One region of the Pseudomonas sp. TS_SC_3 genome, then DNA from elsewhere that is predicted to be linked to it. Evidence: predicted binding sites of a transcription regulator. Region 1 holds the regulator's gene; each other region holds the start of a gene.
The links. The regulator sigma-54, encoded in region 1, starts transcription at its own class of promoters, with help from an activator protein. The targets are predictions, from matches to a motif close to ANTGGCATNNANNTTGCTNT.
Positions count from the first base shown of each region.

Region 2: nirB (nitrite reductase large subunit NirB) is a predicted target of sigma-54. The motif match lies at 4,665-4,684, and genes of this name have one in related genera.
Region 3: flgB (flagellar basal body rod protein FlgB) is a predicted target of sigma-54. The motif match lies at 5,710-5,729, and genes of this name have one in related genera.

Region 1 covers NZ_CM149586.1:203,548-213,562, forward strand. Annotated here, with positions in the region: gene pmbA (metalloprotease PmbA) at 1-1,273, shown strand, start outside; gene AC0J6G_RS01050 (HPr family phosphocarrier protein) at 1,340-1,612, opposite strand; gene rapZ (RNase adapter RapZ) at 1,626-2,483, opposite strand; gene ptsN (PTS IIA-like nitrogen regulatory protein PtsN) at 2,486-2,959, opposite strand; gene hpf (ribosome hibernation-promoting factor, HPF/YfiA family) at 2,975-3,283, opposite strand; gene AC0J6G_RS01070 (RNA polymerase factor sigma-54) at 3,475-4,989, opposite strand; gene lptB (LPS export ABC transporter ATP-binding protein) at 5,282-6,007, opposite strand; gene lptA (lipopolysaccharide transport periplasmic protein LptA) at 6,010-6,552, opposite strand; gene lptC (LPS export ABC transporter periplasmic protein LptC) at 6,539-7,108, opposite strand; gene AC0J6G_RS01090 (KdsC family phosphatase) at 7,116-7,655, opposite strand; gene AC0J6G_RS01095 (KpsF/GutQ family sugar-phosphate isomerase) at 7,655-8,629, opposite strand; gene AC0J6G_RS01100 (ATP-binding cassette domain-containing protein) at 8,876-9,685, shown strand; gene mlaE (lipid asymmetry maintenance ABC transporter permease subunit MlaE) at 9,685-10,015, shown strand, end outside.
Region 2 covers NZ_CM149586.1:1,247,025-1,257,039, reverse strand. Annotated here, with positions in the region: gene AC0J6G_RS06165 (hypothetical protein) at 1-55, opposite strand, end outside; gene AC0J6G_RS06160 (transcriptional regulator) at 252-569, shown strand; gene AC0J6G_RS06155 (CmpA/NrtA family ABC transporter substrate-binding protein) at 1,007-2,290, shown strand; gene ntrB (nitrate ABC transporter permease) at 2,305-3,156, shown strand; gene AC0J6G_RS06145 (ABC transporter ATP-binding protein) at 3,196-3,987, shown strand; gene AC0J6G_RS06140 (thioesterase family protein) at 4,113-4,562, shown strand; gene nirB (nitrite reductase large subunit NirB) at 4,865-7,336, shown strand; gene nirD (nitrite reductase small subunit NirD) at 7,333-7,659, shown strand; gene AC0J6G_RS06125 (nitrate reductase) at 7,739-10,015, shown strand, end outside.
Region 3 covers NZ_CM149586.1:707,255-717,269, forward strand. Annotated here, with positions in the region: gene AC0J6G_RS03385 (ABC transporter ATP-binding protein) at 1-451, opposite strand, end outside; gene argF (ornithine carbamoyltransferase) at 448-1,368, opposite strand; gene AC0J6G_RS03395 (molybdopterin oxidoreductase family protein) at 1,832-3,940, shown strand; gene grxD (Grx4 family monothiol glutaredoxin) at 4,060-4,386, shown strand; gene bfr (bacterioferritin) at 4,456-4,926, opposite strand; gene AC0J6G_RS03410 (bacterioferritin-associated ferredoxin) at 5,196-5,414, opposite strand; gene flgB (flagellar basal body rod protein FlgB) at 5,778-6,185, shown strand; gene flgC (flagellar basal body rod protein FlgC) at 6,201-6,644, shown strand; gene flgD (flagellar hook assembly protein FlgD) at 6,670-7,338, shown strand; gene flgE (flagellar hook protein FlgE) at 7,383-8,738, shown strand; gene AC0J6G_RS03435 (flagellar basal body rod protein FlgF) at 8,945-9,685, shown strand; gene flgG (flagellar basal-body rod protein FlgG) at 9,732-10,015, shown strand, end outside.

The DNA of each region.
Region 1 (10,015 bases):
GGCCAGAAAGCAGGGCGCCAGTGCGTGCGAGGTGGCCGTTTCGGTGGAGCAAGGTTTATCCACCACGGTGCGTCAGGGTGAGGTGGAAACGGTCGAGTTCAACCGCGACCAGGGGTTTGGCATCACCCTGTACGTGGGGCAGCGCAAAGGTTCTGCCAGCACCTCCGCCAGCGGTGAGGCGGCGATTCGTGAAACGGTGGCAGCGGCCCTGGCAATCGCCAAGCATGCCTCTGAAGATGAGTGCGCCGGCCTGGCCGATGCTGCGCTGATGGCTCGCGAGCTGCCGGCGTTGGATTTGTACCATGCGTGGTCAATCACGCCCGAGCAGGCCATCGAGCAGGCCTTGAGCTGCGAAGCGGCAGCTTTTGCGGCGGACCAGCGGATCAAGAATGCCGACGGCACCACGCTGAACACTCACCAGGGTTGCCGGGTTTACGGTAATAGCCACGGCTTTGTCAGCGGCTATGCCAGCACACGGCACAGCCTGAGTTGCGTGATGATCGCCGAGCAGGGCGGGCAGATGCAGCGTGACTACTGGTATGACGTCAATCGTCAGGGTGAGCTGCTGGCCGATGCCGGCAGCATTGGTCGCCGCGCCGCTGAGCGTGCAGTCAGCCGTTTGGGCGCGCGCCCGGTACCGACCTGTGAAGTGCCGGTGCTGTTTGCTGCCGAGCTGGCGGGAGGGCTGTTTGGTAGCTTTCTGGCGGCCATTTCCGGTGGCAACCTGTACCGTAAATCGTCGTTTCTTGAAGGCACGCTGGGGCAGCAGTTGTTCCCTGAGTGGTTGAAAATTGATGAGCGCCCACACATCCCGCGCGCACTGGGCAGCGCCGCCTTTGATGGTGACGGTTTGGCGACCTATGCCAAATCCTTCGTTGAACGCGGCGAGCTGCTGTCCTACGTGCTCGGCACTTATTCCGGGCGCAAGCTGGGCATGCCCAGCACGGCCAACTCAGGTGGCGTGCATAACCTATTCGTCAGCCACGGCGATGAAGACCAGAAGGCGCTGCTCAAGCGGATGGGGCGTGGTTTGTTGGTCACTGAGCTAATGGGCCAGGGCTTGAATATGGTCACCGGCGACTATTCACGTGGCGCGGGCGGTTACTGGGTGGAGAACGGCGAGATCCAATTTCCGGTGCAGGAAGTCACCATCGCCGGCAACCTGCGTGACATGTTCAAGCAAATAGTCGCGGTCGGTAATGATCTGGAACTGCGCAGTAACATTCGTACCGGTTCCGTGCTGATTGAGCGGATGACGGTGGCGGGTAGCTGACAGTAGCGGCCTGAAAAAAAAGGGGCGATGCACTCACGTGCATGGCCCCTTTTTTATCTAGGCAGGTTACTCGCCTTCGTCGAAGAAGTTGTCGATCAACTCGCGTAACGCCTGCAGCGCTTCGACATCCTGCTCGCCTTCAGTCTGCACATGAACGGCTGTGCCTTTGCCTGCGGCTAGCATCATCACGGCCATGATGCTTTTACCGTCGACCAGGCTGTCAGCACTGCGGCCGATTTTGACCTGACAAGGAAAGCGCCCAGCGACGCCAACAAACTTGGCTGCCGCACGGGCATGCAGGCCAAGCTTGTTGATAATGGTAATTTCGCTGGCGGGCATCGCGGGTAATTCCTTAGCTGAGGTCGCGGTGGCGGATCTGGACGTTTTTCAGGATGGGCTTGAGGGTATCGCCAAGCCGCGTTGCCAGATACACCGAGCGGTGGTGTCCACCGGTACAGCCTACGGCCACTGTGACATAGGCGCGGTTGCTGGCAGCAAAGCGCGGTAGCCACTTGGTCAGGTAGGCGAGGATGTCCTGATACATCTCTTCAACATCAGCCTGGGCCGAAAGATAGTCGATTACCGGTTGGTCGAGGCCGGAGAAGTCGCGTAAGTCCGGTTTCCAGTAAGGGTTGGGCAGGCAGCGCACATCAAATACCAGATCAGCATCCACCGGCATGCCGCGTTTGAAGCCAAAGGACTCAACCAGAAACGCGGTGCCCGGCTCGGGTTGGTTCAGCAGGCGTAGCTTGAGGCTGTCACGCAGCTGATACAAATTGAGGTGAGTGGTGTCGATCTTCATGTCAGCCAGGTCGATGATGGGCCCTAGCAGCAGGCTTTCATCGGCAATAGCTTCTTCTAGCGAGCGACTCTCATTAGTCAGTGGATGGCGCCGGCGGGTCTCCGAGAAACGCTTGAGCAGGGTTTCTTCGTCGGCATCCAGGTAAACCACATCGCACTTGATATGCCGTGCACGCACCTCTTCCAACAACGCCGGGAAACGTTCGAGATGGCTGGGCAGGTTGCGCGCGTCAATCGAAACGGCCACCTGCGGATGCAGCAACTCGGTATGCACTAGCGCGCGCTCTGCCAGTTCAGGCAGTAAGCCGGCCGGGAGGTTGTCGATGCAGTAGAAACCGTTGTCCTCGAGCACATCGAGCGCCGTGCTCTTCCCGGAACCGGAGCGACCGCTGACGATGATCAGGCGCATGTTTAGGCTCTATTGAGTTGGCTTTGAGTGTCGACTACCACCTGATACAGGGCTTCACTGCTTTCGGCTTGGCGCAGACTGGCGCGCACATCGCTGCGATCGAGCATGCTGGCGATCTGCCGGAGCAGTTCCAGGTGCGCATCGGTGGCGGCTTCAGGTACTAGCAGAACAAACAACAGGTCAACGGGGGCGCCGTCGATGGCGTCAAAATCTACGGCGGCGTCCAGGCGCAACAACGCGCTGATGGGAGCCGTACAACCCGGCAGGCGGCAGTGGGGAATGGCAATGCCATTACCAAAGCCGGTCGAGCCGAGTTTTTCGCGGGCAATTAGGCTTTCGAAAATGTCCTGGCCATCCAGGTCGGGCAGTTCGCGCGCCACCAAGTTAGCTATCTGTTCAAGGACACGTTTTTTACTGCCGCCCGGCACGTTCACTAAGGAACGGCCGGGGGTCAGGATAGTTTCAAGTCGGATCATAGGAGATAGGCGACGTCAGCGGGCCATAGCACCCTGTTGACGGTCGAGCTGTTTTTCCTTGTGTTTGATGAGTTGTCGATCGAGCTTGTCGGTCAGTAAATCGATGGCGGCGTACATGTCGTCATGCTCGGCATTGGCGACAACTTCACCGCCTGCAATATGCAGGGTGGCTTCGATTTTCTGCTTGAGTTTCTCGACCTCCATAATGACTTGCACATTGGTGATCTTGTCGAAGTGGCGCTCCAATCGGCCGAGTTTTTCGCCGATGTAGTCGCGTAGGGCGTCGGTCACATCCAGCTGGTGTCCACTGATGTTGACTTGCATACCGCTTTCTCCTTGTTGCCGTGTGTAAGAGGCAGGCGAGAGGCCTGCCGCCGGAACACTGTGGCGTGGAAGGGTCTGACAGATAGGGCCTGGCACGAACGCTGGTTGCTGAGTAGCAGTATGTCTACTTTGCGAAAAAACGTGCCTGGCGTGTTATCTGTCCTGCGAGTTGCCTTCCTTTTCGTACCGCCTTATATCAATCGTTTGCGCTCACTGGAGGGCGCTATTCCGAGGGACTCACGGTACTTTGCGACCGTACGGCGAGCCACTTGAATGCCTTGTGCTTCCAGTAGACCAGCGATCTTGCTGTCACTCAACGGCTTTTTCGCATTTTCCGCGGCGACCAGTTTTTTGATGATGGCGCGGATCGCCGTGGACGAGCATTCGCCACCCTCGGCGGTGCTAACGTGGCTGGAGAAGAAATATTTCAGCTCGTAAATGCCACGTGGGGTGTGCATGAATTTCTGTGTGGTGACCCGCGAAATCGTTGACTCGTGCATGCCTACGGCTTCGGCGATATCGTGCAGAACTAGAGGCTTCATCGCCTCGTCGCCGTAATCGAGAAAGCCGCGCTGGTGCTCGACGATCTGCGTGGCAACCTTCATCAGGGTTTCGTTGCGGCTTTGCAGGCTCTTAATAAACCAGCGCGCTTCCTGCAGTTGGTTGCGCATAAAGGTGTTGTCCGCGCTTGAGTCAGCGCGCTTCACAAACCCTGCGTACTGCGCGTTGACCCGCAGGCGCGGCATGGATTCCTGATTGAGCTCCACCAGCCAGCGCTCGTTGTGCTTGCGCACAATCACATCGGGCACCACGTACTCCGGCTCACCGGACTCGATCTGCGAGCCAGGGCGCGGGTTGAGGCTTTGGATTAAATCAATAACCTGACGCAGCTCGTCTTCCTTGAGCTTCATGCGGCGCATCAGCTGGCCGTAATCGCGGCTGCCGAGTAGGTCGAGGTAATCGCTGGCCAAGCGTTGAGCTTCACTCAGCCACGGAGTGCTTGCCGGTAGCTGACTCAGTTGCAGAAGCAGGCACTCGCCCAGGTTGCGTGCAGCGATGCCGGTCGGCTCGAACTGCTGGATGCGGTGCAGCACGGCTTCGACTTCGTCGAGCTCGATGTCCAATTCCGGATCGAAGGCCTCGACCACTTCCTCCAGGGTTTCTTCTAAGTAGCCCTGCTCGTTGATACAGTCGATCAGGGTGACGCCGATCAGGCGATCCTTATCCGACATCGGCGCCAGGTTGAGTTGCCAAAGTAAATGGCTTTGCAGGCTCTCACCGCTGGAGGTGCGGGTGGTGAAGTCCCACTCATCGTCATCACTGGCGCTGCTCGGCAGGCTGCTGGCGCTGGTCTGGTAGATGTCTTCCCAGGCGGTGTCGACCGGCAGTTCGTTGGGAATGCGCTCACCCCAATCACCTTCTTCCAGGTTGTCCACGGTTTGCGTGGCTTCCTGATAGTTGGTTTCCTGATAGGGCGCTTCGGGCTGTTCGCTCGGGCTGGCGCTTTCTGCGCCATCGGCCATGGGGTCCGAATTGTCGAAATCATCGCCGTCTTCCTGGCGTTCGAGCATCGGGTTGGACTCCAAGGCCTCCTGGATCTCTTGTTGCAGATCGAGGGTGGAGAGTTGGAGTAGGCGGATGGCCTGTTGCAGCTGCGGTGTCATCGTCAGCTGCTGGCCCATTCTCAGGACTAGCGATGGTTTCATTGCAGGCCTTATTTACTGGCGTCTATGCGCAATCCACTACAGGGCGTTTTAAAAATCGCCACTTGGAAGCAAATAATATGCCTAAGTTTAGGGGCTTTGCCTAGCAGGTCGTTGAAAACTACCTGTGTTAACGATCCAGCGTTAAAAGCAGGCGTTGGATGCGCATGTACAGCGCGTGTGCTCGGCTTTTGACCCGCCACTTCACCCGGCAGGCCAGTGCGCGGGTGTTAAATCGTTTCGCCTGTTCTGCTTACGCTCTAAAGCGCCTGCTGGCGGCTTAGAGCGGCGGTGGTTACAGCCGGAATTCATGCCCCAGATACACTTCTTTGACGGTTTGGTTGGCCAGGATAGTTTCGGCATCACCTTCGGCGATCAGTTGGCCATCGCTAACGATGTAGGCGGTTTCGCAGATATCTAAGGTCTCGCGCACGTTATGATCGGTGATCAATACACCGATGCCCTTGGCTTTGAGGTGGTGGATGATCTGTTTGATGTCGCCCACGGAAATCGGGTCAACACCGGCGAACGGCTCGTCGAGCAGGATGAACTTGGGGTTGGTTGCCAGGGCGCGGGCAATCTCCACGCGGCGGCGTTCACCACCGGACAGGCTCATGCCGAGGTTGTCGCGGATATGGCTGATATGGAATTCCTGCAGCAGCCCCTCAAGCTCCTTGCGCCGTGCAGCGCCGTCGAGGTCTTTGCGGGTTTCCAGGATGGCCATGATGTTGTCGGCCACGCTGAGCTTGCGGAAAATTGAGGCTTCCTGCGGCAGGTAGCCAATTCCGGCGCGCGCGCGGCCATGCATGGGCTGATGGCTGACGTCGAGATCATCGATCATCACGCGGCCCTGATCGGCCTGTACCAGGCCGACGATCATGTAGAAGCAGGTGGTCTTGCCGGCCCCGTTAGGGCCAAGCAGGCCGACAATCTGCCCGCTGTCGATACTCAGGCTGACGTCGCGCACAACCTGGCGGCCTTTATAGCTCTTTGCCAGGTGTTGGGCTTTCAATGTGGCCATTATTACTGCGCCTGCTGGTCGGCTGGTTTGTTCTTCGGCTGGATCACCATGTCGATGCGCGGACGTGGCGCGGTGACGTTGGTGCCTGTGGCACGGCCGGCGTTGACGATTTGGCGCTGGGTGTCGTAGACGATTTTTTCGCCTTCGAAGGTGTTGCCTTCCTGAATCACCTTGGCCTGATCGATCAGTACCACGCGCTCGTTGGCCATAAAGTACTGGATGGTCAGGCCGTAGGCCTTGACGATCTGCTTGTCGGCTGACGGCAGTTGCTCGTAGTAGGCCGGCTTGCCGACGGAGGTAAATACCTCGACATCGCCTTGGGCATTCTGGGTGATGGTCACGGTGTCGCCAGTGACCTTCATGGTGCCCTGGGTGATGACGACATCACCGCGATAAACGGCCACGCCTTGTTTGTCATCCAGTTCCGCGCTGTCAGCCTGGATACGGATCGGCTGTTCACGGTCGGATGGCAGGGCCCAAGCGCTAACACTTCCGAGTGCGGCGCTGAGGCTGAGTAGTAGGGGGAGGGTGTTAACGAGCCTCATGCTGACCTCTTACGTTGGACAGCAGGAGCATCCTGCCGTCATTCATGTACGCTTTCATTCCTTGTGCCGTGGTCACCCCATTGGCCGCGTCGATTCTAACGGCTTGCTGGGTCTGCGCATATTCCTTCTCGGGGAATACGGTCAGGCGGCTGGTGGTGAGGATGGTCGGGCGGCCTTTGGCGTCGGTACGTTCAACCCGCACCTTGTCGATCAGCTCGACCTCAACGCCGCCGGGCGACACTTCACCGCGCTCACTACGGATTTTCCAGGGCAGCTCGGTGCCGCGGAACAGGTTCATATTCGGGCCGGTCATCAGGGTGATGTCACTGGCTTTGACGTGCTCGACCTTATCGGCCGTTAGCTCGTATTGCAGCGTGCCGTCGGCTTGGTATTGCACGGTGTAGGTGTTTGTGGCGTAAAAGTCGATGGCGTTATCAGTCCCAGCGGTGCGGGATTGCTCGTTAAAGCCATCTGGGCTGAGGTTCCAGTAGCCGAGCGCCGCCACCAGCAGGGCGACAACGGCGAACAGAACAATATTGAATAACTTGCGGGGCATGGTTGGCCTATAGGTAAGCGGCTTGAGCGGCTTCAAGGGTGCCTTGGGCGTGCATGATCAGTTCACAGAACTCACGTGCGGCGCCTTCGCCACCGCGAGCACGGGTAATCCCGTGGGCGTGTTGGCGGACAAAGCCGTCGGCGCTGGCGACTGCCATACCTAGGCCTACGCGGCGGATCACTGGCAGGTCGGGCAGGTCGTCACCGAGGTATGCGACCTGTGCATAGTCTAGGCCCAGTTCGCCGAGCAGTTCGTCAAGCACGACCAGCTTGTCTTCGCGGCCCTGATACAGGTGTTGAATCCCCAGGTTCTGCGCACGGCGCTCGACCACCGGGGTTTTGCGGCCGCTGATAATGGCGGTGCTTACCCCAGAGTTGATCAGCATTTTGATGCCGTGGCCGTCGAGGGTGTTGAAGGTCTTGAATTCGCTGCCGTCGATCAGAAAGTACAGCTTGCCGTCAGTGAGCACGCCGTCGACGTCGAAAATGGCCAATTTGATGGCCTTGGCGCGTTGCAGCAGGTCGGGGTTGATCGTGTCAGTGCTCATTACATCACTCCAGCGCGCAGCAAGTCGTGCATGTTCAGTGCGCCAATTGGCTGATGGTTGTCATCGATTACCACCAGCGAGCTGATCTTGTGGTCTTCCATGATTTTCAAAGCCTCTGCCGCGAGCATTTCCGCGCGAGCGGTCTTGCCATGGGCGGTCATTACGTCATCGATAATGGTCTGGCGTACGTCGATGTTGCGGTCCAGGGTGCGGCGCAAATCGCCGTCGGTGAAGATCCCGGCCAGGCGGCCGTCGTCCTCGGTCACCACGGTCATGCCCAGGCCTTTCTGGGTCATCTCCAGTAGCGCGTCGCGTAGCGAGGTGCCGCGCTTGACGCGTGGCAGGCTGTCGCCGGCGTGCATGACGTTTTCCACCTTGAGCAGCAGGCGTCGGCCCAATGCGCCGCCCGGGTGGGAGAAAGCGAAGTCTTCGGCGGTAAAGCCGCGGGCTTCCAGCAGGGCAATGGCCAGGGCGTCACCCAGTACCAGCGATACGGTGGTGGAAGAAGTCGGGGCCAGGTTCAGCGGGCAGGCTTCCTGGGATACGCGGGCATCCAGGTTGACTTCGGCGGCCTTGGCCAGCGGGGATTCCGGGTTGCCGGTCATGCTGATCAGGCGGATGCCGAGGCGCTTGATCAGTGGCAGCAGGGTCACGATTTCTGCGGTGGAACCCGAGTTGGACAGGGCTAGCACTACGTCATCGCGGGTGATCATCCCCATATCGCCGTGGCTCGCCTCGGCTGGATGCACGAAGAACGCCGTGGTGCCAGTGCTGGCCAGGGTGGCGGCAATCTTGTTGCCGACGTGGCCGGATTTGCCCATGCCCACCACGACCACGCGACCTTTGCTGGCGAGAATCAGCCCGCAGGCTCTGACGAAATCACCGTTGATGCGCGCCAGTAGATCCTGAATAGCGTCGAGCTCCAAACGGATGGTGCGCTGCGCTGATTGGATCAGATCGGTTGATTGGCTCATGGCTTCTCTGCGGCGTACGGACTAAAAGCGGCTGATTATAGCGGTAAAGGTGCGCCTGCCCAGTCTTTCCCGTCGCGAGTTAGCCCCTGCCGCTGTGCGCAGCTTATGTTCGGCAACACGTTCAGTCTTGGGTGAGGTAAGGCGCGGTGGTATAGTTCGCGGCCATTTTCGGTACGTTCGACGACCCGTAGTGCCCTTTGTTCGGGGCGATACGTCAGTCAGGCAAGCGTTTAGCAAGGAGTCCAGATGAGCGCCGAGAGCCCGTATGCAGTCGAGCTGAAAAACGTCAGCTTTAAACGCGGCGAGCGGGATATTTTCAAGAACATTGATCTCCATATTCCGCGTGGAAAGGTCACCGGCATCATGGGGCCTTCAGGCTGCGGAAAAACCACGCTGTTGCGCCTGATTGCCGCTGAGCTGAAGCCGAGCCAGGGCGAGGTGTGGGTCAATGATGTGAATTTGCCGAGCCTGTCGCGCAGTGAATTGTTCGATATGCGCAAGCAGATGGGCGTGCTGTTCCAGAGTGGCGCCTTGTTTACCGACCTGGATGTGTTCGAGAACGTCGCCTTTCCGCTGCGGGTGCACACCCAGCTGCCAGAAGAGATGATTCGCGACATCGTCCTGATGAAGTTGCAAGCGGTAGGCCTGCGCGGCGCTGTGGACTTGATGCCGGATGAGCTGTCGGGTGGCATGAAACGCCGTGTGGCACTGGCGCGAGCGATTGCTCTGGACCCGCAAATCTTGATGTATGACGAGCCTTTTGTCGGCCAGGACCCCATTGCTATGGGCGTTTTGGTGCGCTTGATTCGTCTGCTCAGTGATGCGCTGGGGATCACCAGTATTGTGGTTTCCCATGATTTGGCGGAAACCGCGAGCATTGCCGATTACATCTACATCGTCGGCGATACCCAGGTCTTAGGGCAGGGCACGCCGGCCGAGTTGATGGCGTCGGAGGACCCGCGCGTACGTCAATTTATGCAAGGCATCCCCGACGGGCCAGTGCCGTTTCACTTTCCTGCGGCTAATTACCGCGACGACTTGCTGGGAGGGCGCTGATGCGCAAGACATCTGTGCTCGAGCGGGTGCGGTTATTCGGGCGTGCCGGTATTGATGTAGTGGCCACGCTGGGGCGTTCTGGTGTGTTTTTGCTGCGCGCGCTGTTTGGCCGTAGCACGACCGGGAACGGCTTTCAGTTGTTGGTTAAGCAGCTGTATTCAGTTGGGGTCATGTCCCTGGCCATCATTGTGGTGTCCGGCATTTTTATCGGCATGGTGCTGTCGCTGCAGGGCTTTAGCATCTTGGCCCAATACGGCTCGGAGCAGGCCGTGGGGCAGATGGTCGCGCTGACTTTGCTGCGTGAGCTGGGTCCGGTCGTAACCGCCTTGT
Region 2 (10,015 bases), 1.0 Mb from region 1:
GCGCGCAACCGGCCAAAAAGCTCAACAGCACAACGGTCATGAGCATCTGTTGCATTATCGGTGACTCCTCTGCGGTGCTTGTCGCCATTGGCGTTGCGTGCGGTTGGCGAGAATGATCGAGTGGTTGCCGGATAGGCAGTGGGATTACTATTATCGAATACTGTTTATATGTACAGTATTTTTCAGCTATCCTGACACACGGCCACCCGCCAACCTGTTGCTGCCCACCCAAACTGCCCGGAGTAAGGCCAATGCTCGACGTTCTGCAGCTCAAACACAGCATGAACCGCATGCCTCTGGAAAAAGTCCGAGACACCGTGAATGAGTTAAAGCTGGAAGGCATCGTCACCGAAAACAAAACACCGTTTAACCGCGTGCATTTCAACACCTGCTTTGCCGAGATTGAGGCCTTGCTGCAACGCGCCGGTTATCACCGCCCACTCGATGTAGTGGGTTATGAAGGGCAAGCCTATGCCCTGTTCGACCCCACGCGCTGGGAGGCCGTGCATGTGCTGCGTTGGTTAAGAGACTTTGTTGAAGAAGCGCAACGCTGCCCACAACCGGGTTAAGGCTGCCCTGTTAGACGCCTTGACCGCTAAGCACTAAGACGATGCGCAGTGCTGAATTACCCTGCAGGACTGCACACTTTTAGCTCAACGCACGCCGCAGCAGAGGCGCTGCTTGCAGGTGATGCAGCGCATGGCCGTTACGCCGGCCCGACAACCGCGACTTAATCAATGCGCTAAGCCATTGATTAATAATATTTAGCCACCAACCTTCCAGAGCGCAGGCGAATTTCTCAGCCGCCCTCGGCGTTCATATCTGGGTTCCATAGCAAACATGGCAAGCCCTTTGCTTTGTGTCCCTCACGATTGCATCGCAGCCCACCAACGGCGGTGAGCCGCAGATCACGGACAACGGCGTCCGTCAGGTGACTTCTCCAGAAGAAGCCTGACGGATGCCGTTTTTTGTTTCAGCCGTATAAGGCCAGAGAAGGACAAACCCCATGACTGATCGTGATTCGAAGAACCCAAGCCTGCACAGCCGCCGTCACTTCCTGAAAACCTCGATTGCCGTCGCCGGCACCGTCGGCGGTGTCGCTGCACTTGGCTTGAGCGCACCCACCTCGCTGCGCAGCGTGGCCTGGGCCGCTGGTTCCGATGCGCCAGAAAAGGCGGCGCTGAAAGTGGGCTTTATTCCACTGACCGACTGCGCCTCGGTGGTGGTCGCCGCGACCCAGGGCTTTGCTGAGAAAAACGGCTTGAGCATCACCTTGAGCAAAGAAGCCTCTTGGGCCGGGGTGCGCGACAAACTCAATACCGGCGAGCTGGATGCCGCCCACGTGCTGTACGGCATGATGTACGGCGCGCAGCTGGGTATCGCCGGGCCGCAGAAGGATATGGCCGTATTGATGGGCCTGAACCAGAACGGCCAGGCCATCACCCTTTCCAAACAGCTCAAGGAAGCCGGCGTCACCAATGGCGCACAACTGGCCGAGCATGTGAAAAAAGGCGGTAACCCGCTGACTTTCGCCCAGACCTTCCCCACCGGAACCCACGCCATGTGGCTGTATTACTGGCTGGCGAGCCTGGGCATCAACCCGATGAGCGATGTGAAAACTATCGTCGTACCGCCACCACAGATGGTCGCTAATATGCGCGTCGGCAATATGGATGGCTTCTGTGTCGGCGAGCCTTGGGGCGCGCGGGCGATTGCTGAAAAAATTGGTTACACGGCTGTGACTACTCAGCAGATCTGGCCGGATCACCCGGAAAAAATCCTCGGCACCACCCGCGCCTTTATCGAGCAATACCCCAATGCGGCCCGCGCGCTGATCATGTCGATCCTTGAGGCCAGCCAGTTTATCGAGGCCAGCGAGGAAAACCGCAAGAGCACGGCCAAGCTGATTTCCGGCAAGGCTTACGTCAATGCACCGGTCAAAGTGATCGAACCGCGCTTCCTCAGCCAGTACGAAGACGGCCTGGGCAACAGCTGGAAAGACGACCACGCCATGGCTTTCTGCAAAAACGGCACAGTGAACTTCCCGTATCACTCCGACGGCATGTGGTTTATGACCCAGTTCAAGCGTTGGGGTCTGATCAAGGAAGACCCTAACTATGCCGCCATCGCCGCAGGGGTCAACCAGGTTGCACTGTACAAGGAGGCCGCCAGTGCGCTGAACATCCCCGTGCCGGCCAGCTCGCTGCGCAGCAGCACGCTGATCGATGGCAACATCTGGAATGGCTCCGACCCGGCGGCCTACGCCAACTCCTTTGCGATTAAAGCCTGATTGGGAGGTTCGTGATGAACGCACCACTGAAAACCCCATTGCCGTTGTCTGCGCCGATCAGTAAAGCGCCACGTCTGGCTCTGCCAGGCGTGGCGGCGCTGACCAGCCTGCTCAAGGCGGTTGTGCCGCCGCTGTTGGGTATCGTGCTGTTTATCGGCGTGTGGGCGCTGATTGCGACCAAGAGCGAGGGCCTGCCTGGCCCGATCAGTACCTGGGCGGCGGCGCTGGAACTGTTTGCCAACCCCTTCTATGACAATGGCCCAAATGACATGGGCATCGGCTGGAACATCCTGCATTCGTTGGGTCGCGTCGGTATCGGCTTTGGTTTGGCGGCGCTGGTGGGCATTCCGTTGGGCTTTGCCATCGGCCGCTTTGCCTTCTTGGCCGGCATGCTCTCACCGATCATCAGCCTGCTGCGCCCAGTGTCGCCGCTGGCCTGGCTGCCGATTGGCTTGCTGGTATTCGAAGCGGCTGGCCCGGCTTCGATCTGGGTGATCTTTATCAGCTCGATCTGGCCGATCATCCTCAACACCGCCGCCGGCGTGGCCAGCGTGCCGCAGGATTATCTGAACGTGGCACGAGTGCTCAAGCTGTCGGAGTTCAAGGTACTCACGCGCATCCTGTTTCCCGCCGTATTGCCGCACCTGATGACCGGCATTCGCCTGGCCATTGGCGTGGCCTGGCTGGTGATAGTCGCGGCAGAAATGCTCACCGGCGGCACCGGCCTGGGCTTCTGGGTGTGGGATGAGTGGAACAACCTCAACGTCGAACACATTCTGATCGCCATCATCATCGTCGGCCTGGTCGGCCTGGCGTTGGAGCAACTGCTGTTGCTGCTGGCCAAACGTTTCGATTACGCCAGTTAAAGCAGGCCAGCTGGTAATGCCCGTTTAAGGAGCCGCAACATGGATAAATTCGTGGAGCTGACCCAGGTCGGCAAACATTTCGACACCAAGAAAGGCCGCTTCCAGGCCCTCACCGACGTCAACCTGAGCATCGCCAAAGGTGAGTTCGTCACCCTGATCGGCCACTCGGGTTGCGGTAAATCCACCGTTCTCAACCTGATCGCCGGCCTGCTCGAGGCCAGTGAAGGCGGGCTGATCTGCAATGGCCGCGAGATCGACGGCCCTGGCCCGGAGCGCGGCGTGGTGTTCCAGAACCACAGCCTGCTGCCCTGGATGACCTGCTACGGCAACGTCTACCTGGCGGTGGAAAAGGTCTTCGCTGGCAAGGAGAGCAAGGCCCAGCTCAAGGAACGCACCGAAGCGGCGCTGGCCATGGTTGGCCTGAGCCACGCCACCTACAAGCATCCCAATGAAATTTCTGGCGGCATGAAACAGCGCGTCGGCATCGCCCGCGCCCTGGCCATGCAACCCAAGGTGCTGCTGATGGACGAACCCTTCGGCGCGCTGGATGCCCTGACCCGCGCGCACCTGCAGGACGAACTGCTGCGCATCGTTGGTGAAACTCACAGCACGGTGGTGATGGTGACCCACGATGTCGATGAGGCGGTGCTGCTGTCTGATCGCATCGTGATGATGACCAACGGCCCGGCAGCGACCGTGGGCGATATCGTCAAGGTCGAGCTGGCGCGCCCGAGGGATCGCCTGGCCCTGGCCAATGACCCGCACTACCACGCCTACCGCACCGCCGTGCTGGAGTTTCTCTACCAGCGCCAGCAACGCCCCGCGGCTTAAAGCAACTCAGGCACGGAGCAGGTATCTGCCTCCGTACCCTGCCTAGTAATCGAGCGCAGGACGTCTGCAACACGCATTACATCAGGGTTAATATTGGCCACCTTATTCCAATACCGGATACAGCAATGGCCCGTCTGAACCTTGAGTTCCCCGAAGATCAGTTCTGCTACAGCACCCACCTGACCGTGCGGGTGACCGACATCAACGCCGCCAACCACCTAGGCAATGACTCAATGATCTCAATGATTTCCGAGGCGCGGGCGCGGTTTCTGTTTGAGTTCGGCATTGAGGAAACCCAGGAAGACGGCACCGGCATCATCGTCACGGACCTCGCTACCACCTACCGCGCCGAAGCCCATGCTCGCGACCAATTGCTGTTCGAAGTCGGCGTGATGGACTTCAACAAATACGGTGGCGACATTACCTTCCGCATCACCCGCCCAGCGGACGGCAGCCTGGTGGCCATGGCTAAATCAGGGTTTGTGTTCTTCAACTATAAACTGGGCAAAGTGGTGCCCATGCCTACACGCTTCAGCGACACGTTCAGCAAGGTTAACTGGCTCAACCCAGCCTGAGCACGCGCACCAGCGCAGCGCACCATGGCTTATAAAGGAGCACTCAACAGCAACCGGTGCTGCACAGCCTGCGCCCCCCCCGCGTAAATCAACACATCGCAAGTTGGCACAAGCTCTGCATTGTTGATTGCACAATTTAATAAAGCGCAGCGCTCAATGAAGAGTGCAGCACTTCCCGAGAGAACGGGACTTGGACAAAGGCGTCCTCGCTAGGTGACTAGCGGGACGCCTTTTTTGTTTTTCGGGCCTGCCATTTACGGCAGCCACCTTTTCCGTGATCAATGACTCAGGAGATAGCCGGCATGCAAAAACTCAAGCTGGTGATGATCGGTAATGGCATGGCCGGTGTGCGCACCCTGGAAGAGCTGCTCAAACTGGCCCCCGACCTGTATGACATTACTGTGTTCGGCGCAGAGCCTCATCCCAACTACAACCGTATCCTGCTCTCGCCCGTGCTGGCCGGCGAACAACGCTTTGAGGAGATCATCCTCAACGACCTCAACTGGTACAGCGACAACCACATCCGCCTGCTGCTGGGCCGCACCGTGGTCAATATTGATCGCAAACAGCGCGTAGTCACGGCTGACGATGGCACAACAGCCGAGTACGACCGCCTGTTGATCGCCACCGGTTCCACCCCGTTCATCTTGCCGATACCCGGCAACAGCCTGGACGGCGTGATGGGATACCGTGACATCGCTGACACCGACAGGATGATGAGCGCCGCCACAACCCATCGGCATGCAGTGGTGATCGGTGGTGGCCTGCTGGGTCTGGAAGCAGCCAACGGCCTGAAGATGCGTGGCATGGATGTGACCGTTGTACATATTTCTGACTGGTTGCTGGAGCGCCAACTGGACCGCACTGCCGGCAAGCTGTTGCAAACCGCGCTGGAAGCACGCGGCATTCACTTTCGCCTCAATGAACAAACCTCAGCGCTGTTGGACAACGGCGAGGGGCGCGTGTGTGCAGTGCAATTCAAAAATACGGAGGTCATCCCCGCAGACATCGTGGTCATGGCCGCCGGCATCCGCCCCAATACCGCACTCGCGGAAAAAGCTGGCATCCCGTGTAACCGCGGTATTTTGGTCAACGACACGCTGCAGACCTATGACCCGCGCATCTACTCCATTGGTGAATGCGCCAACCATCGCGGTATCGCTTACGGTTTGGTCGCGCCGTTGTTTGAACAAGCCAAGGTCTGCGCCAACCATCTGGCCCAGCTTGGTTTTACCCGATATCAAGGTTCGGTCACCTCGACCAAACTCAAGGTCACCGGCATCGACCTGTTTTCCGCGGGCGAATTTATGGGCGGTGAAGGCTGCGAAACCATCACCCTCTCCGACCCCATCGGCGGCGTGTACAAGAAACTGGTGATCCGTGACGACGTCCTCGTCGGTGCCTGCCTGTATGGCGACACGGCTGACGGTGGCTGGTATTTCCGCCAGATCAAAGAAAACGCCAACATCAGCCAGATCCGCGATCACCTGATGTTTGGTGCGGCCGGCATCGGTGAAAGTGCCATCGGCGATGTGGGACACCAAGGCGTCGACAAGACCGCCAATATGCCTGACAGCATGGAAGTGTGTGGCTGTAACGGCGTGTGCAAGGGCACCATCGTCAAGGCGATTCAGGAAAACGGCCTATTCAGCGTCGATGAGGTGAAAAAACACACCAAAGCGGCCAGTTCCTGCGGCTCATGCGCCGGCCTCGTCGAGCAAATCCTGATCAATACAGTGGGCGGTGCCGCTGAGGTAAAACCCAAGAGCGAAAAAGCCATCTGTGGCTGCTCGGATCTCAATCACGGTCAGATTCGCCAGGCGATACGCGAGCAACACCTGACCAGCCTGACGCAGACCATGACTGCGCTGAACTGGAGCAGCCCCAATGGCTGCGCCACCTGCCGCCCGGCACTGAACTATTACCTGATTTCCACTTGGCCGGGTGAAGCCAAGGACGACCCGCAGTCGCGCCTGATCAACGAGCGCGCCCACGCCAATATCCAGAAGGATGGCACCTACTCGGTGGTGCCGCGCATGTGGGGCGGCGTGACCAATCCATCCGAACTGCGCCGTATCGCCGATGTGGCCGACAAGTACAATGTGCCCATGGTCAAAGTGACCGGCGGGCAGCGCATCGATCTGTTGGGCATTAAGAAAGAAGACCTGCCAGCGGTGTGGAAGGAACTGGACATGCCGTCTGGCCACGCTTACGGCAAATCCATCCGCACGGTGAAAACCTGTGTCGGCAGCGAGTTCTGCCGTTTTTGCACGCAAAACTCGACCCAGTTGGGTATCGATCTGGAGCACGACCTGTTCAACATGTGGTCGCCGCACAAGGTCAAGCTGGCGGTTTCTGGCTGCCCGCGCAATTGCGCCGAAGCCGGTATTAAAGACGTCGGCATCATCGGCGTGGACTCGGGCTTTGAGATGTACATAGGCGGTAACGGCGGGATCAAAACCGAGGTGGCCGAGTTCTTCGTCAAAGTAAAAACCGCAGACGACGTGCGCGAATACAACGCCGCCTTCCTCCAGCTTTACCGCGAAGAAGCCTTCTATCTGGAGCGCACCGTGCACTACCTGCAACGCGTGGGCATGGCCTACATCAAAAAAGCCGTTGTGGAAGATGAGGCCAACCGCAAAGCCCTGACCGCCCGCCTGCAGTTCGCCCTGTCGTTCGAGCAAGACCCGTGGAAGGAACGCATCGAACAACCACTGCTGAAGAAAGAATTCGAACCGATCAAGCTCGTGCAACTTGAGGAGGCCACGCTATGAACTGGCTGGATATCTGCGCGCTGGAAGACATCAACGTGCTGGGCTCGCGCATTGTGGCCGGGCCAAAAGGCGATATCGCGATTTTCCGGACGTCAACAGATGAGGTGTTCGCCCTCGACGACCGCTGCCCGCACAAAGGTGGGCCGCTGTCGCAGGGCTTGATCTTCGGCAAACGCGTGTCGTGCCCGCTGCACAATTGGCAGATCGAACTGGACAGCGGTGAAGCCGTAGCACCGGACGTGGGCTGCGCCCACCGGCATAACGCCAAGGTTGAAAACGGTCGCGTACTACTGGCCCTCAATAGCGCCGAAAAGTGCGCGTAAACCCTACTTATAGGAGCGGCACATGGCCGCGAACAGCGCTCGCGTCCATGGGCCGCTCCTACCGGGGAGAACCTGAATCATGAGCCAAATCACCGCATCAACCTGCTGTTACTGCGGCGTGGGCTGTGGCGTGCTGATCGAGCACGACGGCGAGCAGATTTTCGGCGTGCAGGGCGATCCACAGCACCCGGCCAACTTCGGCAAATTGTGCAGCAAAGGTGCGACGCTGCACCTGACCGGCGACCTTAATGCCCGCGCCATGCACCCCGAATTACGCTTAGGCAAAGGCCTGGCTCGTTCGCGCACAGACTGGGACAGCGCACTGGATCATGCGGCCAACGTATTTGCCGAGACCATTCGCGAATACGGCCCGGACAGCGTGGCGTTTTATATCAGCGGCCAATTACTCACCGAGGATTACTACGCCTTCAACAAGCTGGCCCGCGCCCTGGTCGGCACCAACAACATCGACAGCAACTCACGCCTGTGCATGAGTTCAGCCGTGGTCGGCTACAAACGCAGCCTGGGTGCGGATGCGCCGCCGTGCAACTACGAAGACATCGAGCAGAGCGATTGTGTGCTGATCGTCGGCTCCAACATGGCTTTCGCCCATCCAGTGCTGTTCCGCCGCCTTGAAGAAGCCAAGGCCAAGCGCCCTCACATGCAGATCATCGTGGTCGATCCACGGCGCACCGATACCTGCGAACTGGCCGATCTGCACCTAGCGATATTACCCGGCAGTGACGTGGCACTGTTTCACGGCTTGCTGCACATCCTGCTCTGGGAAGGCTGGGCCGACCGGCGCTTTATCGACTCCCACACCGAGAGCTTCGAGGCGCTTAAAAGTCTGGTGCACGCCTATAACCCGCAGATGGTCAGCGAACTGTGCGGCATCAGCGTGGACAGCCTGCAGCGATGTGCACGGCTGATCGGCAACGCGCCGAGTTTCCTCTCGCTGTGGTGCATGGGCCTGAATCAATCCACGGCGGGTAGCGCAAAAAACAGTGCGCTGATCAACCTGCACCTGGCAACCGGGCAAATCGGCAAAGTGGGCAGCGGCCCGTTCTCCCTCACCGGCCAACCGAATGCCATGGGCGGGCGCGAAACCGGTAGCCTCAGCAATCTATTGCCCGGCCACCGTGAAGCCGCGAATACTGAGCACCGCCAGGAAGTGGCTGATTATTGGGGCGTCGACAGCCTGCCGGAAAGCACTGGCCTGACCGCGATCGAACTGTTTGAGGCGGTGCGCGTGGGCAAGGTAAAAGCCCTGTGGATCGCCTGCACCAACCCGGCGCAATCGTTGCCAGACCAAAACAAGGTGCATGAAGCCCTGGCCGCCTGCCCCTTTGTCGTCGTGCAGGAAGCCTTCTTCACCACCGAAACCTGCCACTACGCCGACCTACTGCTGCCGGCCGCCAGCTGGGGGGAGAAAGAAGGCACCGTGACCAATTCCGAACGGCGCGTCAGCCATGTGCGCCGCGCCATCCCTGCACCGGCTGAGGCGCGGCCGGATTGGGCGATCACCACGGATTTCGCCCGCCGCTTAGAACAACTGCTACGCCCCGGCCTACCAAGCTTGTTCGCCTTCGACGGCCCGCAAGCGCTGTTCGAGGAATACAAACACCTGACCGCCCAGCGTGACCTCGACCTCTCGGGGCTCAGCTACGCGATCCTGGACAACCAAGGCCCTCAGCAGTGGCCCTTTCCGGCCGGAGCTACCGGCGGTACGCCACGTCTATATGGCGATGGCCGCTTTCCCACCGCCAACGGTCGTGCGCAGTTCATCGCCGAACCCTTCCGCGCCGCCCAGGAAAAGCGCGACACCCGCTACTCGCTGACCCTCAACACCGGCCGCCTGCGTGATCAATGGCACGGCATGAGCCGCACCGGTTCGGCTGCACGGCTGTTTAGCCATGCACCAGAAGCGCTATTAAGCCTGCACCCGGACGAACTGCGCCGGCGGCGGCTGAACAGCGGTGATCTGGTGAAAATACGCAGCCGTCGCGGCAGCCTGATCGTGCCCGTGCAGGCCGATGACGCTGTGCGCAGCGGCCAAGCCTACTTGCCCATGCACTGGGGTAATCGCTTTCTTAAAGGCCTGGGCACCAACGTACTGACCCAACCGGCGTTCGATCCATTATCCAAACAGCCGGAGCTGAAACATGCTGGCATCGAGCTGGATAAAGTCGAACTGCCTTGGCATTTTTTTGCCCTGGTTGAAGGTCAGGTGCAAACGCGCTTCGAGGCATTGCGCCCACTGTTTGAAGACTTCGCTTACGCCAACCTGACGCTGACAGGACGTGAGCGGCCAGCCCTGTTGATTCGTGCAGCCTGCGCCATAGCACCTGCGCCTGAG
Region 3 (10,015 bases), 500 kb from region 1:
CGAGCGCACGGGCAAGGGCCACGCGTTGCTGTTGGCCGCCGGACAGCTCGTGCGGGTAGCGCTTGCCCAGATGACCGAGCTTGACCAGCTCCATCAGCTCTTGGGTGACGCGCTCGCAGTTGGGCTGTTTGCGAATACCAAAACCGATGTTCTCGGCCACGCTCAGGTGCGGAAACAGCGCGTAATCCTGAAACACCATGCCGATCCGACGTTTCTCCGGGGCCAGGGTAAAGCCGGCCTTAGAGATCACCTGATCGGCCAGCTGAATCTCACCTTCCAGCACCGGCTCAAAACCGGCAATGGCACGCAATGTGGTGGTTTTGCCGCAACCGGAAGGGCCGAGTAGGCAACCAATATCCCCCGCATTTAGGTGCAGGTTGAGTTGCTGCACCACTTTGTGGTCCGGGTAGCCGCAGCTGAGTTCGCGTAGGTTTAGCAGGGCTTGGCTCATGCGTGGTGGTACGCCGGTTCAACCAAAAATTCGAGCAGCGCTTTCTGCGCGTGCAGACGGTTTTCCGCCTGATCCCACGCCACTGAGCGAGGGTCATCGAGCAGGTCGACGCTGATTTCCTCGCCGCGATGCGCCGGCAGGCAGTGCAGGAACAACACGTCCTCGGCGGCGGCGTCGAGGAGGGCGCGCGTCACCTGATACGGCTGGAACTGACGCATGCGCTCGGCGGCTTCCTCTTCCTGGCCCATGGAGGCCCAGACGTCAGTGCTCACCAAGTGCGCGCCGGCCACAGCCTGCAGCGGATCACGTAGCACCTGCACGCGCTCGCCCGCCAGGGCCAACAAGCGGGCGTTCGGCTCGTAGCCCTCGGGGCAAGCCACGCGCAGCTGGAAGTCGAACTGGATGGCCGCTTCTATATAGGAGTTGCACATGTTGTTGCCGTCGCCGATCCAGGCCACGGTTTTACCTTTAATGCTGCCGCGATGTTCCTGATAGGTCTGCATGTCAGCCAACAGTTGGCAGGGATGCAGGTCATCGGACAGGCCGTTGATTACCGGCACGCGCGAATTGGCGGCGAACTCAGTCAGGGTGCTGTGGGCGAAGGTGCGGATCATTACCGCATCAAGCATGCGCGACATGACGATGGCAGCATCACCAATCGGCTCGCCACGGCCCAGCTGGGTGTCACGTGGCGACAAGAAGATGGCCTGGCCGCCGAGTTGGATCATGCCGGCTTCGAACGACAGGCGGGTGCGGGTTGAGGCCTTCTCGAAGATCATGCCCAATACGCGGTTTTTCAGCGGCTCAAACAGTACGCCGCGGTTACGCAAGTCCTTCAGCTCCATGCCTCGGCGGATCAGGCTCACCAGTTCAGCGGGCGTGCAATCCATCAGCGAGAGAAAGTGTCTTGCGCTCATCGTTAACTACCTTTTGACAACGGGGCGCAGGTTCAATGGCCTAATTAAATTGAAGAAACGGCAGAACCTACGGCTTGGGGCCGCATCATGCGACGAAACGGGGAAGTCGCGATCTTATAAGGAAATGACAAGCAGGCGCAAATTGCCCGCGCTTTCACGCTGGAAGGCGGTGAAGGCACTGCGGTGAACACTTACGCCTATATCGGTTGATCTAATGCCGCGCAATTCACGGAATAAACCCTGCTGGTACAGGGTGCTACCAGCCGCCATAGTCATGCCTTTACGATATTCAGCGTGTTGACTTAGAACTTGTCGCGGATCTCGCGAGCTAGAGCAAAACAAGGCGAAAACGGCTGAGGAGGCGGAGTGTACTTTTGTACATGAGCATTCCGAAGCCGTTTTCAACGCAGTTTGGCCGACGCGCAGCAGATACGAACAGGTTCTTAAAACAAGAGGCCAGGCCATGACCAAGTCCCTCCATCACCGTGCATGCCATCTCTGCGAGGCCATTTGTGGTCTGAGCATCGAGACCGAAACCCAGCCCGACGGCACGGTGCAGATTCGCTCAATCAAGGGCGATGCCCAGGATACCTTCAGCCGAGGCCATATCTGCCCCAAAGCCGTAGCCCTGCAGGACATCCAGAGCGACCCTGATCGTCTGCGCCAGCCGATGCGCCGCGTCGGCAACGAGTGGCAAGCCATTGGCTGGGATGAGGCCTTTGAGCTTGTTGCCGAGCGCTTAAGCTCGATCCGTTCGCTGCATGGGCAGAACGCCGTGGCGGTGTATCAGGGCAACCCGAGCGTGCACAACTACGGCCTGATGACGCATAGCAATTACTTTCTTGGCCTGCTGAAAACACGCAATCGCTTTTCTGCCACCTCGGTCGATCAGCTGCCGCATCACCTGACCAGCCATTTGATGTACGGCCATGGCCTGCTGATTCCGATTCCGGATATCGATCACACCGATTTTATGCTGATCCTCGGCGGCAACCCGCTGGCCTCCAACGGCAGCATCATGACCGTGCCGGACGTGGAAAAGCGTCTGAAGGCCATCCAAAAACGCGGCGGCAAGCTGGTAGTGGTTGATCCGCGCCGCAGCGAAACGGCGGTGATTGCCGACCAGCATGTATTCGTCCGCCCCGGCCAAGATGCGGCCCTGCTATTTGGCCTGCTCAATACCCTGTTCGAGGAAAACCTCGGTCGCGCCAGCCACCTGGCGATAGAGGGGTTGGATGACGTACGCCAGGCGATTGCCAGCTTTACCGCCGAAGCCATGAACGCCCGTTGTGGCGTGCCGGCTCAGGTGATTCGCCAGTTGGCGCGGGACTTTGCCGCTGCCGAGTCGGCGGTCTGCTATGGGCGCATGGGCGTCTCCACCCAGGCTTTTGGTACGCTGTGTCAGTGGCTGGTGCAGCTGATCAACCTGGTCACCGGTAATCTCGATCGCGTCGGCGGTGTGCTCTGCACCGAGCCGGCCATAGACCTGGTGGCTTCGACCTCCGGTGGGCATTTCAATTGCTGGCAGAGCCGTGTTTCCGGCTTGCCGGAGTACGGCGGCGAATTGCCGGTTGCAGCCCTGGCCGAGGAAATGCTCAGCGAGGGAGAAGGGCAGGTGCGCGCGCTGGTGACGGTGGCGGGCAACCCGGTGCTGTCCACACCCAATGGCCGCCAGCTGGAGCAGGCTCTGGATGGCCTGGAGTTTATGCTCAGCATCGATTTCTACATCAACGAAACCACCCGCTATGCCGACCTGATCCTGCCGCCAACTGGGCCGCTCGAACATGATCACTACGACACCACCTTTAATATGTTCGCCGTGCGTAATGTCACTCGTTTTAACGAGGCGGTGCTGGCTAAGCCCGAGGGTGCGTTGCATGACTGGGAAATTTTTGTTGGCTTGGCTAAGGCCTTTGCTGGCAAAAATGAGTTGCAGCTCAAACCGACCATGCCACCTGAGCAGATGATCGACATGGGCTTGCGTATGGGGGGCTACGGCGACCAATCCGCGCATAAGTTGTCGCTGGCAAAGTTGCGTCAGCACCCGCACGGGCTCGACCTGGGCGCGCTCAAGCCCAACTTGGCCGGGCGCCTGAAAACTGCTAACAAGCAGATTCAGGCGGCGCCGGCGGTGATCATGGCCGATCTGCAACGCTTTGCCGCGCAGCCAACGGCGAAGGCTGACGAGTTGCTGCTGATTGGCCGACGCCATGTGCGCAGCAATAACTCCTGGATGCACAATTACCACCGCCTGGTTAAAGGCAAGCCGCGCCATCAGCTGCTGATGCATCCGGCGGATCTGCAGCAGCGCGGGCTGAGCGACGGTCAGCTGGTGCGCGTGCGTTCGCGGGTTGGCGTCATCGAAGTGGAGGTGGCCGCCAGTGACGAGATGATGACCGGTGTCGTCAGCCTGCCGCATGGTTGGGGCCATGCGCGACCGGGCGTGCAGATGAGCATCGCCAGCGAACAGCCAGGCGCCAGTGCCAATGATTTGACTGATGAGAGGCAGCTCGACGCTTTGTCCGGCAATGCCGCGCTGAACGGGGTGCCGGTGCAGGTTGAGGCGGCCTGAGCGGCACTCACGCGTACACGGAAACTGGCAGGGAAGGCCGAGCATTACGCTCGGCTTTTCGCTACAATGCCGCCACCGTGCCGACCCGTGAGTCGGGAAGTTAAGTCCTGAGGTGCCCAATGGATATCATCGAAACCATCAAAGAGCAGATCGCTAACAATACCGTTCTGCTGTACATGAAAGGCTCGCCGAACGCTCCACAGTGCGGCTTTTCCTCTAAAGCATCGCAAGTCGTGATGGCCTGTGGCGAAAAGTTCGCTTACGTCGACATCCTGCAAAACCCAGAAATCCGCGCGAATTTGCCAAAATACGCCAACTGGCCAACGTTCCCGCAGCTGTGGGTTGGCGGTGAGCTGGTCGGCGGCAGCGACATCCTGGCGGAAATGTTCGATAAGGGTGAGCTGCAAACCCTGATCAAAAACGCCGTGCAGAAAGCTGACGCGTAAGCAGCCCCTGCACAAACAACAAACCCCGCCAAGTGCGGGGTTTGTTGTTTGTGGCGCGGTGTTTTGCGCTTATTCGTCCATCTGCGATTGCAGGTAATTTTGCAGGCCCACTGCTGCGATCAAGCTGAGCTGAGTTTCCAACCAGTCAATATGGTCTTCTTCCGAGCAGAGAATTTCTTCGAGCAGTTCGCGACTGGCGTAATCGCCGATGCTTTCGCAGTAAGCAATCGCTGCTTTCAGATCAGCATGCGCCTTGTGCTCGATTTTGAGATCGCACTCAAGCATTTCCTGGGTGTTCTCACCGATCAGGATCTTGCCGAGGTCTTGCAGGTTGGGCAGGCCTTCGAGGAAAAGGATGCGCTTGATCAGCTTGTCCGCATGCTTCATCTCGTCGATGGACTCGTGGTACTCATGCTCGCCGAGTTTCTTCAGGCCCCAATCTTCGTACATACGCGCATGCAGGAAGTATTGGTTGATCGCGACCAGCTCGTTACCGAGGATCTTGTTCAGATGCTGGATGACTTTCTTGTCGCCTTTCATATCTGCGTCTGCCTTGCAGGGGAATTAGCACCTGATTTTGGGCTGCGGGTTTTTGGCTGTCAAACCTAAGTATTTGAATCTAAAGTTAAATTTAATCTGATTAAGAATGCTTAAGTTGTGCATCTTGCTGCTAAGGCATTGATTTATCTGTGATAAACCAGCATGTGCTGAGGCTCAAGAGTGCACAGCGATAGCGCGAAGACTGCTTACCTTAAACGGCTGGCCATAAAAAACCGGACACGAGGTCCGGTTTTTTTATGTCGCTGAATTCAGGCGGCTACGAAGTTTGCCGGATAAGTCATCACGGCCTGGCTGCTTTGCACTTCGCTCAAGGTTTCGCGCACCACTTGTTTGGCCAGGCAGGCGCATTTGCCGCATTGGCTGGCGACGCCGAGGGTGGTGCGCACATCACGGTAGCTGCAGCAGCCTTCGTAAATGGCTTCGCGGATCTGACCGTCAGTAACACCTTCGCAGAGACAGACGTACATGATTTGGGCTCATGGCAGGGCAGTGGCTGGTGCGAAAGATACTAATGTTAATGAGAATGCTTGTCAAAGCTGTATGTGGTTGGCTGACGAGTGGCGCCGGGTGGCGAATTGAATCGTTCGCAGTTTTACGTCGTCGGCTGCTAGTTATGACCTTGCAGGGTCGATTGCCGGGGAGGGTGGCAAAAGGCCGTGCGCGCTTGCCGCTTGCAGGCCCCTAGGCGGAAAGCGTTTGCCGCTTTGCCACGCATAAGGCCAGGTTTATAGGCTAACTAACTGATAAATAGCCAAAAAATAAAATGGCACACGCTTTGCTTATGGTTTTGCACGGAAAACAGCAACGCCACCTGGCAAAGGTTTCTGACCATGAGCATCAGTTTCGATCGGGCACTCGGCATACATGAAAAAGCTCTCGGCTTTCGCACTCAGCGTGCCGAGGTGTTGGCCAACAATATCGCGAACGCTGACACGCCCAACTTCAAGGCGCGTGACCTGCAATTTGCCAGTGTTTTGGCTGAGCAGAGTGCCAATAGCCAGCGTGGTCCGGTCAGCCTGAATCGTACCAATAGCCACCATATTCCTGCCGATGGCGTGATGGTTGGCGATGCCAGCCTGGCGTACCGCACGCCGATGCACTCATCGATTGATCAGAACACCGTAGACCTGCAGATCGAGCAATCGAACTACGCGGAGAACTCGGTGCAGTTTCAAGCCAGCTTTACCTTGCTTAACAGCAAATTCAAAGGGCTGGTCAGTGCCCTGCGCGGCGATTAATAGGAGCCTGAAGCTATGTCACTTACCAGTGTTTTTAATATCGCCGGATTGGGTATGAGTGCCCAGAGCACTCGCCTGAATACCATCGCCAGCAACATTGCCAACGCCGAGACCGTGTCTTCGAGCATTGATCAAACCTACCGTGCCAGGCATCCGGTGTTTGCCACCGTGTACCAAACCGCGCAGGACGGCGATCGTGGTTCGCTGTTTGCTGAGCAGGACAATGCCGGTGCGGGTGTGCAGGTGCTGGGTGTGGTTGAGGATCAAAGCAGCCTGATGCCGCGCTATGAGCCGAACCATCCGGCTGCTGATGAGGGCGGCTATGTGTACTACCCCAACGTCAATGTGGTGGAAGAGATGGCTGACATGATTTCAGCCAGTCGAGCCTTCCAGACCAACACCGAAATGATGAACACCGCCAAGCAGATGATGCAGCGCATATTGACCTTGGGTCAGTAAGCCAACGAATTAGGAGTGCAGAGCAATGAGTGTTGTTGGCGATGTTAGCGGTTCGGCGCTGGACCAATACCAGATTAAGCAGGGCAGTAGCCAAAACAAAGAGCTCGGTAAAAACGAGTTTCTCAACCTGTTGGTGGCTCAGTTGAATAACCAGAACCCACTCGAGCCACAAGGCAATGGCGAGTTTATCGCTCAGCTCGCGCAGTTCAGCCAGGTTGAGGGGATCGAGAAACTCAACACCAGCATGGGTTCTTTGTTGAGTGGCTATCAGTCGTCCCAAGCGCTGCAGGCTTCTTCGCTGGTCGGGCGTAAGGTCATCGTACCTACGGACAAGGCTGTGGTTGATACCAGTGAGAGCTTCAAGGCGAGCCTGGTACTGCCGACCAGCAGCAGCAATGTCTACGTCAACATCTATGACAAGGCCGGCTCTGCAGTGGGCCGAGTCAACCTGGGTGAGCAGGCGGCCGGCAATGTCAGCTTTATCTGGGACGGCAAAGACAGCAGCGGCAACCTGATGCCGCCCGGTACTTATAAGTTTGAAGCGCAGGCCACCTATAACGGCGAGGCCAAGGGGCTTTACACCATGTTACCGGCCAACGTCGACAGCGTAGTCCTTGGTGGCAGCGAGTTGATGTTGAACCTCGCGGGGCTCGGCAGTGTGCCGCTGTCGCAAGTGCAGGTTATCGGTCAGTAACTAACAGATTTCAGCGCCGGTTACGCCGGTACAAGGAGACAGCTATGTCGTTCAATATTGGCCTTAGCGGTTTGCGTTCAGCAACCAAAGATCTCAACGTCACGGGTAACAACATTGCTAACGCAGGCACTGCGGGCTTCAAGCAATCACGTGCCGAGTTTGCCGATGTGTATGCCTCTTCTGTGTTGGGCACCGGTAAAAACCCACAAGGTAGCGGTGTGTTGCTGGCCAACGTTTCGCAATTGTTCAACCAGGGCAACATTAACTACACGCAAAATGCCTTGGACTTGGCGATTAATGGCAATGGTTTTTTTCAAGTCAATAACAACGGTGCGTTGAGCTACACCCGTGCCGGCTATTTCGGCACAGACAAAGAAGGTTTTTTGGTCGATAACTTTGGCTACAACCTGCAGGGTTACACCGTTGACCCTAACGGCAATCTGCAGACGGGGGTGGTGGGTGACTTGCAGATTCAATCTGCAAGCCAGGACCCGAAGGCCACATCGACCATGACCCAGGTCTTCAACCTCAACTCCACCAATGCGGCGCCGGCCACTACGCCGTTTAATGCGTCTGACCCAACGACCTACAACTCGTCTACCTCGACCAATATCTACGACACACAGGGTAATGCGCATGTGCTTACCCAGTATTTCGTCAAGGACGCGCCGCCGGCTCTCAACAGCTGGACCATGAATGTATTAATTGATGGGCGTAATCCGACTAATCCTCAAAGTGTTCTACTTCCAGGACCTCCCCCTGTTTTCGACAATACAGCTGGTACTGCGCCGTTTAGTACAACGCTAACATTCAGCCCGTCGGGACAGTTTCAAGCGGCCACGGGCGGCGATTTCACTGTGAATCCCGACGGTACTTTGCTTCTCAACAACTGGAATCCTGCCGCCCCGGACAATTCCACTCCACCCGTGTGGGGGCCTAATGGTGCCTTGCAAAGCCCGGAAAACCTGACGATTGACTTGCGTCGCTCAACTCAGTTTTCAAGCAGTTTTGCTGTCAACAGTGTCAGCCAGAATGGTTACACCACGGGTGAATTGGCCGGGCTGGAAATCGACGAAACCGGCGTTATTTTCGCGCGCTACACCAACGGTCAATCCAAGATACAGGGGCAGATTATCCTGGCTGACTTTGCCAATGTGCAGGGGCTTACACCGGTTGGTAAGACACAGTGGGTGCAGTCTTTTAATTCGGGAGAACCTGTGCGTAACCCACCAGGCTCCGGTACTTTGGGTGCGATTCAGGCCGGCGCGTTGGAAGACTCCAACGTCGAGCTGTCTGATCAGTTGGTTAACTTGATCGTGGCGCAGCGCAATTACCAGGCCAACGCTAAAACCATCGAAACCGAGAGTGCGATCACCCAGACCATTATCAACCTGCGTTGATGATCGCCGCCGGCGGCAGGCAAGTGCTTGTCGCCGGCGGCAAAAAAACGCCACCACGGTTTTTAAAAAGGCTCCTTTATGGAGCTTTTTTATTTTTAAAATTCATACGTATCAATGGTTTGTGATTATTTTTCGAATGCTGGCATAGGCATTGCTTTGTAGCGTGTATAGAGCAACTGGCAACGCGCCCAACTCGGAGATTAACCATGGACAAGATGCTGTACGTTTCCATGACTGGTGCCCACAACAACACCCTGGCTCAGCGTTCGCACGCCAACAACCTGGCGAACATCTCTACCAGTGGCTTTCGCCGGGATTTTGAACAGGCGCGTTCCATGCCGATTTTTGGTGACGGTTTACCGGCGCGTGTATATGCCATGAGTGAGCGCCCCGGCACTGACTTCACCCCAGGTGCGTTGCAGGAAACGGGGCGCGATCTCGACGTGGCAGTCGGCGGTAAAGGTTGGTTGGCCGTGCAGGCGCCTGACGGCACTGAAGCTTATGTGCGCACCGCCAGCTTGAACGTCGACGCTCTGGGCATGTTGCGTACCGGCAACGGTTTGCCGGTGATGGGCAACGCCGGGCCGATTGCAGTACCGCCTGAGCAGAAAATTGAAATCGGCAAAGACGGCACCATCAGTATTCGTGCGCTCGGTGAAGCGCCCAGCGTGCTGGCTGAAGTCGACCGCTTGAAGCTGGTCAATCCTGATCTCAAGCAGATGGAAAAGGGCTCAGACGGCCTTATCCGCTTTAAGGGGCAAGGCCCGGTGCTGGCCGATGCCACCACGGAAATCACCTCGGGGTTTCTTGAGTCGAGCAACGTCAACGCGGTGGAAGAGATGACCGCGATTCTCTCGCTATCTCGCCAATTTGAACTGCAAGTGAAAATGATGCGCACCGCCGAAGACAATTCAGCGGCCATGGCGCGCGTCTTGCAGATGTCCTAATTACCAGCACGCGGCGCCGTTAAGCCAGCGCCCGAGGAGAATCGATATGCTTCCTGCACTGTGGGTCAGTAAGACCGGTCTTACCGCTCAGGACATGAACCTGACCACCATTTCCAACAACCTGGCCAACGTTTCGACCACCGGCTTTAAGCGTGATCGTGCCGAGTTTGAGGACTTGCTGTACCAGATCCGTCGTCAACCAGGTGGCCAGTCCAGCCAAGACAGCCAATTGCCGTCCGGCTTGCAGCTGGGTACCGGTGTGCGGGTGGTGGGTACGCAGAAGATCTTCACCGCAGGCAGCTTACAAACCACCGAGCAACCGCTGGATAT